2 regions of the Erwinia sp. TECH1 genome follow, and region 1 is predicted to be linked to the other one. Evidence: predicted binding sites of a transcription regulator. Region 1 holds the regulator's gene; the other holds the start of a gene.

Region 1 (4,211 bases):
ACCACTTGTTTGACGGTCATGATTTGCGCTTTTCCAGAGTACGATGACGGGACTGCACGTTCTTGCCGCGCGAGCGGAAATAGTCAGCGAGTTGTTCGGCAATATAAACCGAGCGATGCTTGCCGCCGGTACAGCCAATCGCCACGGTAAGATAGCTGCGGTTGTTGGTTTCCAGCATCGGTAGCCAGAGTTCAAGATAGCTGCGCGTCTGATAGATAAAATTGTGCACTTCGGTATGACGATCCAGGAAAGCGGCCACCGGACGATCCAGCCCCGTCATCGGCCGCAGTTTCGGATCCCAGTGCGGGTTCGGCAGAAAGCGGACGTCGAACACGTAATCGGCATCGATCGGAATACCGTGCTTGAAGCCGAAGGATTCAAACACCATCGTCAGTTCACGTTCCCGCTTGCCTAACAGGCGCGTGCGCAGCATTTCGGCCAGCTCGTGCACCGACATCTCCGAGGTATCGACGATCAGATCCGCACGCGAGCGCAGCGGCTCCAGCAGATCGCTCTCTTCATCGATGGCGCTTTCCAGCGAAAGATTTTTACTGGAAAGCGGATGCAGGCGTCGGGTATCGCTGTAGCGCCGGATCAGCGTATTGCGATCGGCATCCAGGAACAGCAGCTGCGGCGAAAAGCTGTCGGGCAGGCCGGTCAGCGCTTTCTCAAAGATCTCCGGCGACTCTGGCATATTGCGCACGTCAATACTGACGGCCGCCGAGATGTTACGATCCGCCAGTGACCTGGCCAGCTCCGGCAGCAGCACCACGGGCAGATTATCCACGCAGTAGAAGCCCATATCCTCCAGCGCCCTCAACGCGACGGACTTACCGGAACCAGAACGCCCGCTGACGATCATCAGCACCATGACTTATTCTCCTGATTTGAAGCCTTTCCAAAGGGACGGGGAACTTCCCTGTGCATACGCTCGGGCCGACAGACCGGCCCACTAAAGGCTTAAGAGGCGGCTTGTGGTTCCTCTGCCATGATAGCAAACAGCTCTTCATCGCTTTGCGCAGCGCGCAGTCGGCGGCAGACCGTTTTATCGGCCAGACGTTTTGCGACCAGCGAGAGCGTGTGCAGATGCGTTTTACACTGATCGGCAGGCACCAGCAGGGCGAAAAGCAGATCGACCGGTTGATTATCGATAGCGTCGAAGGCTACCGGCTGATCGAGACGGATAAACACGCCTACCGCGCGCAGCGTATCTTCCACCAGCTTGCCGTGTGGGATCGCGATGCCGTTACCTATGCCGGTACTGCCCATACGTTCACGCGTCAGGATCGCTTCAAAGATCGTCTGATGCGGCAGATTAAGCTGTTTGGCCGCCAGCTCGCTGATAATCTCCAGCGCCCGCTTTTTGCTCTGGCAGTGCACGCCGTTGCGGGTACAGGAAAGGCTCAGGACCGAGCTCAGTTCCAGTGTCAGGTCATTGTTCATCATAGGTTCACTTAGGTATTCACTTCCGCCTGGCAAAACGGCGCTGCCCGATCGTTCGGCAGGCCATCAGTCGAATGCATTATGCCCGTTGATTAACGGCCCGCCTTCTGCAATCAGAAGACGAGCCGGTTAGTTTACACCACATTCTTATCAGATAAGGGTGGCGAAAAAATAATCAATGCTGCAAGGGTAATTAATGCTGCTTCAGCTTGTCTTTATGTTTATTCAGCTGGCGTGTCAGCTTGTCAATCAGGCCGTCAATCGCCGCATACATATCTTTTTCTTCCGAGGTGGCGTGCAACTCACCACCGCTGACGTGCAGCGTCGCATCGGCGACCTGCGTCACCTTTTCCACCTTCAACACAATATAAACCTGCCCGATACGGTCAGTGTATTGCTCCAGCTTGGCGAATTTAGCCACCACGAATTCACGTAAAGGCTCGGTAATTTCAACATTCTGCCCGGTAATATTGAGTTGCATAAGCTCTTCCTTATCTGTTCGTTCAGACCAGCTGCTTGCGCTGATTTGAGGGCGGGATGGATAAAGACTCTCGGTACTTCGCGACGGTGCGGCGGGCCACGATGATCCCCTGGTCGGAGAGCAGGGTGGTCAGCTTGCTATCGCTAAGAGGCTTGGCGGGATTCTCCGCCGAGATCAATTTCTTCACCAGCGCGCGAATGGCCGTGGAAGAGGCTTCGCCGCCGCTTTCGGTGTTCACGTGACTGGAGAAGAAATATTTCAGTTCAAAAATACCGCGTGGGCTGTGCAGGTATTTTTGCGTGGTAACGCGTGAAATCGTCGATTCGTGCATCTCTACGGCGGAGGCGATATCCGCCAGCACCATAGGACGCATAAATTCTTCACCCTGCTCGAAGAAAGCCTGCTGCTGGTCGACGATGCAGCGCGTGACCTTCAGTAGCGTATCGTTGCGGCTCTCCAGACTTTTTATCAGCCAGCGGGCTTCCTGCAAATTGCTGCGAATAAACTGGCTGTCGCTGTCGCTGCGAGAGCTGCCGCCCAGCGAAGCATAGTGCTGGTTAATCTTCAGGCGCGGCACGCTGTCGGCATTCAGTTCCACCACCCAGCGGGCGCCGATTTTACGCACCAGCACGTCCGGGATGACATATTCCGGTTCGCTGGTATTAATCGACTGGCCGGGACGCGGGTCAAGCGACTGGATCAGCTGCATGGCGTTTTTCAGCACGTCCTCTTTCAGCCGCGTGACGCGCATCAGGCTGCGGAAGTCGTGGTTAGCCAGCAGATCCAGATGGTCGCTGACAATAAGCCTGGCCTCTTTCAGCCAGGGCGTGTCATCCACGAACTGCGACAGCTGCACCAGCAGGCAGTCGCGCAGATCGCGTGCGCAGACGCCGATCGGATCGAACCGCTGAACGCGCTTCAGTACCGCTTCGACTTCTTCCGCAGAAAGCTCTTCGTTGCCGATACTCTCCTGGATCTCCTGAAGAGAAACGGTCAGATAGCCGGTCGGATCCACGGCGTCGACAATGGCGGTGGCGATGGCGCGATCGGTATCGGTAAAAGGCGTCAGCTCTACCTGCCACATCAGGTAGTCCTGCAACGACTGGGTGGTTTCGCCCTGATAAACAGGCAGCTCGTCGTCGTGGTAGTCGGTGCCGGTGCCCGACGGCGTGCCGGCGGTGTAGATTTCGTCCCAGGTGGCGTCGAGCGGCAGCTCTTCCGGCATATCTTTTTGTTCCAGCGCCTCGCGGGTATCCAGCGCCTCTTTTTCCTGATATTCGCGGCTGTCGACTTCTTCGTGAAGATCGGTTTGTTCAAGCAGCGGGTTGCTTTCCAGCGCCAACTGAATTTCCTGCTGGAGTTCAAGCGTAGAGAGTTGCAGCAGACGTATCGCCTGCTGCAGTTGTGGCGTCATGGCAAGCTGTTGGCTAAGCCTGAGCTGCAAACCTTGCTTCATATTCAGGATACTTATTCCTTAAAAATCTTGACCGGTCTGAACACCTTATCAGAGTCTGAACTCTTCGCCCAAATAGACGCGCTTAACTTGTTCATCCTGGAGGATTTGCTCAGGCGAGCCGTGAGCGATCAGGTGTCCCTGACTGACGATATAGGCTCGTTCGCAGACGGCCAGCGTTTCACGGACGTTGTGATCGGTGATCAGCACGCCCAGGCCGCTGTCGCGCAGGTGTTCGATAATCTTTTTGATATCGATAACCGAAATCGGATCGACGCCTGCGAAAGGCTCATCCAGCAGGATGAATTTAGGGTTCGCCGCCAGCGCGCGGGCGATCTCTACGCGACGGCGTTCACCGCCGGAAAGCGCCTGACCCATGCTGTCGCGCAGGTGCGCGATATGGAACTCCTCCATCAGCTCGTTGGCGCGATCGGTTCGCTGTTCCGCCGTTAAATCTTCACGGATTTGCAGCACCGCCATCAGGTTGTCGTACACGCTCAGGCGGCGGAAAATAGAGGCTTCCTGCGGCAGATAGCCGATGCCCCGACGCGCGCGCGCGTGCAGCGGCAGAATACTGATATCTTCATCGTCGATAACGATGCGGCCCGCGTCGCGCGGCACAATGCCCACCACCATATAAAACGTGGTGGTCTTACCGGCGCCGTTCGGGCCCAGCAGGCCGACGATCTCACCGGATTTTACCTCCAGGCTGACATCTTCCACCACGCGTCGGCCTTTGTAGGCCTTCGCCAGATTTTGCGCAATTAAAGTCGCCATGGCTTAGTTACTCTTCTTGGGGGAGGAGGCGTTTTTATCCTGCAGCTGCGAAGGCAC
Region 2 (4,211 bases), 2.9 Mb from region 1:
GGGCGTTGCTGCTGAACGCGGAAATCCTGATCCTGGACGATGCGCTGTCGGCGGTCGACGGCCGTACCGAACACCAGATACTGCATAATTTAAGAAAATGGGGCGCAGGAAGAACCGTGATTATCAGCGCGCACCGTTTGTCCGCCCTGACGGAAGCCAGTGAAATCCTGGTGATGCAGCAGGGCACGGTGGCCCAGCGCGGGCAGCATGAGGCGTTGATTGCCCAGGACGGCTGGTATCAGGATATGTATCGTTATCAGCAGCTGGAAGCGGCGCTGGACGAGGACGAAATCGCGAAAGGGGTACCGCATGGCGAATCTTAATCAGCTCTGGCCCACGCTGAAACGCCTGCTGCGCTACGGTTCGCCGTGGCGGAAATCGCTTGGCCTGGCGATAGTATTGCTGTGGATAGCGGCGGTGGCGGAAGTGCTCGGCCCGGTGCTGGTCAGCTATTTTATCGATAACATGGTGGCGAAGCATTCCATGCCGCTGGGTCTGGTCACCGGGCTGGCCGTCAGCTTTCTCCTGCTGCAAATCCTGGCCGCCGCGCTGCACTACTGGCAGTCGCTGCTGTTTAACGAGGCGGCGGTAGGCGTAGTGCAGCGGCTGCGTACGGACGTCATGGACGCCGCGCTGCGCCAGCCGCTGAGCGCTTTTGATACCCAGCCCGTTGGCCAGATTATTTCACGCGTGACCAATGACACCGAAGTCGTGCGCGATCTCTACGTCACCGTGGTAGCCACCGTGCTGCGCAGCGCGGCGCTGATCGGTGCCATGCTGGTGGCGATGTTCAGTCTCGACTGGCGCATGGCGCTGGTGGCGATAATGATTTTTCCGGCCGTACTGACCGTGATGCTGATTTATCAGCGCTACAGTACGCCTATCGTACGGCGAGTGCGTAGCTATCTGGCCGATATTAACAACGGCTTTAATGAAGTGATCAGCGGCATGAGCGTGATCCAGCAGTTTCGTCAGCAGGCGCGCTTTGGTGAGCGGATGAGCGAAGCGAGCCGCTCGCACTATCTGGCGAGAATGGAAACGCTACGGCTGGATGGCTTTCTGCTCCGGCCGCTGCTCAGCCTGTTTTCCGCCATGATCCTGTGCGGGCTGATGCTGCTGTTTGGCTTCTCCTCCAGCGGCAGCTTCGAGGTTGGCGTGCTTTACGCGTTTATTAACTACCTGGGCAGGCTAAACGAGCCGCTGATTGAGCTGACCACCCAGCAGTCGATGCTGCAACAGGCGGTAGTGGCCGGCGAGCGCATTTTTGAACTGATGGACGCGCCTCGCCAGCACTATGGTCAGGATAGTCGGCCGCTGGCCTCGGGGCGCATTGAGATTGAACATCTGAGCTTCGCCTATCGCGACGATCGCAACGTGCTCAACGATATCAACCTCAGCGTGCCTTCGCGCAGCTTTGTGGCGCTGGTCGGCCATACCGGCAGCGGGAAAAGCACGCTCGCTAACTTGCTGATGGGCTACTACCCGGTGAAGCAGGGTGAAATTCGCCTGGACGGCAGGCCGCTGACCGGGCTCAGCCACGGCGTGCTGCGCGAAGGCGTGGCGATGGTGCAGCAGGATCCGGTGGTGCTGGCCGACACCTTTTTCGCTAACGTGGCGCTGGGGCGTTCGATAAGCGAAGAGGCGGTCTGGCACGCGCTGGAAACCGTTCAGCTTGCCGAACTGGCGCGCTCGCTCTCCGACGGTATCTATACGCGGCTGGGCGAACAGGGTAACAATCTTTCCGTGGGTCAGAAGCAGCTGCTGGCGATGGCGCGCGTGCTGGTCGCCTCGCCGCAAATTCTGATCCTGGATGAAGCGACGGCGAATATTGATTCCGGCACGGAGCAGGCGATCCAGAAAGCGCTTAAGGCCGTTCGTCAGCAAACCACGCTGGTGGTTATCGCTCACCGACTCTCTACTATTATCGATGCGGATACCATTCTGGTGCTGCACAGAGGCCATGCGGTAGAGCAGGGCAACCATCAGCAGCTGTTGGCGAAACAGGGCCGTTACTGGCAGATGTATCAGCTCCAGCTGGCGGGCGAAGAGCTGGAAGAAACGTAATACCGCTTCGCTGCACTAAAAGCAGGCGGCCGAGCTGATAAAACAGCGGCGATGCACAATTTCGACGCGTAACGCACCTTAATGGTGCGTTTTCTTTTTCCCTCTATGCTTAATGTCATCATCAGGCCGCCACGCGTACGCAATATCTGCCGCCGCGCCTTTTAAAACGCACGTTTCTGATTTATGGCACAGCCTTTGCTTTGGTTAACGCAGGGCGGAATCACCGTTTTCTTTAGCTGGAGGGGATCGTATGAAGCTGGTTACCGTGGTAATCAAACCGTTTAAATTAGAAGACGTGCGTGAGGCGCTTTCTGCCATTGGCATTCAGGGCCTGACCGTCACCGAAGTCAAGGGATTTGGTCGCCAGAAAGGCCATGCCGAGCTTTATCGCGGCGCTGAATACAGCGTGAACTTCCTGCCAAAAGTTAAAATCGATGTGGCGATAGCGGACGACCAGCTGGACGAGGTTGTCGACGTTATCAGCAAGGCCGCCTACACCGGCAAAATTGGCGACGGCAAGATTTTTGTCGCTGAACTACAGCGGGTTATCCGTATTCGCACCGGCGAAGCGGACGAAGCCGCACTCTGATCTCGGGGCTAAGAATTGTGATGGGATGGGATAAAATGAGAAAAATGACTACCTTCGGCCTCGCCAGCCTCAGCCTGTTGCCCTCGCTTGCGATGGCGGCACCGCCAGCCGTGGCGGACAAGGCCGATAACGCCTTTATGATGATTTGCACCGCGCTGGTGCTGTTTATGACGATACCCGGCATTGCGCTTTTCTACGGCGGCCTCATCCGGGCTAAAAACGTCCTGTCCATGCTGACTCAGGTTTCCGTGACCTTTGCGATGGTGTGCGTTATCTGGATGCTCTACGGCTATTCGCTGGCCTTCAGCACGGGCAACGCTTTCTTTGGCGACTTCAGCATGGCGATGTTGAAAAACATTCAGCTGACGGCGCTGGTTGGAACCTTCTACCAGTATATTCACGTTTCGTTCCAGGCTTCATTTGCCTGTATTACCGTCGGCCTGATCGTTGGCGCGCTGGCCGAGCGTATTCGTTTCTCTGCGGTGCTGATCTTTGTGGCTATCTGGGTCACTTTCTCCTATCTGCCCATCGCGCACATGGTCTGGTCCGGTGGACTGCTGGCGCAGGACGGCGCGCTGGACTTTGCCGGCGGCACCGTGGTGCATATCAACGCCGCCGTTGCCGGTCTGGTCGGCGCTTACCTGGTCGGCAAGCGTGCGGGCTTTGGCAAAGAAGCCTTTAAACCGCATAACCTGCCGATGGTTTTCACCGGCACAGCGATCCTGTATGTCGGCTGGTTCGGCTTTAACGCCGGTTCGGCGAGCGCGGCTAACGAAATCGCGGCGCTGGCATTCCTGAACACCGTTATGGCGACCGCAGGCGCGATGCTGAGCTGGACGTTTGGCGAGTGGGCGCTGCGCGGCAAGCCTTCGCTGCTGGGCGTCTGCTCCGGTGCGATCGCGGGTCTGGTGGCGATTACGCCAGCCTGTGGCTACGTTGGCGTTGGCGGCGCGTTGGTTATCGGTATTATCGGCGGCCTGGCAGGCCTGTGGGGCGTCACCGTGCTGAAAAGATGGCTGCGCGTTGACGATCCCTGTGACGTGTTCGGCGTGCACGGCGTGTGCGGTATTGTAGGCTGCATCCTGACCGGTGTATTCGCTTCTTCTTCACTGGGCGGCGTCGGCTATGCCTCTGGCGTAACGATGGGGCATCAGATTTGGGTGCAGCTCTATAGCGTAGGCATTACGGTGGTCTGGACCGGCGTGGTCGCCTTTATCGCCTTTAAGGTTGCGGATATGACAGTCGGCCTGCGCGTGACCGAAGATCACGAACGTGAAGGTCTGGATGTGAACAGCCACGGCGAAAACGCTTATAACCAGTAAGCCGACTCGCAGCCGCTCTCGCTATCAAACCCCGCGCTCTGCGGGGTTTGTTATTTCAGCTACTGACGCAGGCGCATCACGCCTTCCTGCACCGTTGAAGCGACCAGTATCCCATCCTGAGTAAAGAACTCACCGCGTACGAAGCCTCTGGCACCGGATGCCGACGTGCTCTCCACGCTATAAAGCAGCCACTGATTCAGGTCGAAAGGGCGGTGAAACCACATCGAGTGATCGAT

The links. The regulator sigma-54, encoded in region 1, starts transcription at its own class of promoters, with help from an activator protein. The targets are predictions, from matches to a motif close to GTTGGCACANNTTTCGCTNT.
Region 2: the regulator sigma-54 is predicted to act here: its motif matches at 2,247-2,266, upstream of glnK (P-II family nitrogen regulator).

Annotation. Positions count from the first base shown of each region.
Region 1 covers NZ_JBSRZK010000001.1:4,246,130-4,250,340, reverse strand. Annotated here, with positions in the region: gene npr (PTS phosphocarrier protein NPr) at 1-20, opposite strand, end outside; gene rapZ (RNase adapter RapZ) at 17-871, opposite strand; gene ptsN (PTS IIA-like nitrogen regulatory protein PtsN) at 961-1,443, opposite strand; gene hpf (ribosome hibernation promoting factor) at 1,637-1,924, opposite strand; gene rpoN (RNA polymerase factor sigma-54) at 1,947-3,380, opposite strand; gene lptB (LPS export ABC transporter ATP-binding protein) at 3,429-4,154, opposite strand; gene lptA (lipopolysaccharide ABC transporter substrate-binding protein LptA) at 4,158-4,211, opposite strand, start outside.
Region 2 covers NZ_JBSRZK010000001.1:1,360,149-1,364,359, forward strand. Annotated here, with positions in the region: gene ACVWZ0_RS06280 (SmdA family multidrug ABC transporter permease/ATP-binding protein) at 1-323, shown strand, start outside; gene ACVWZ0_RS06285 (SmdB family multidrug efflux ABC transporter permease/ATP-binding protein) at 310-2,064, shown strand; gene glnK (P-II family nitrogen regulator) at 2,315-2,653, shown strand; gene amtB (ammonium transporter AmtB) at 2,674-3,975, shown strand; gene tesB (acyl-CoA thioesterase II) at 4,035-4,211, opposite strand, start outside.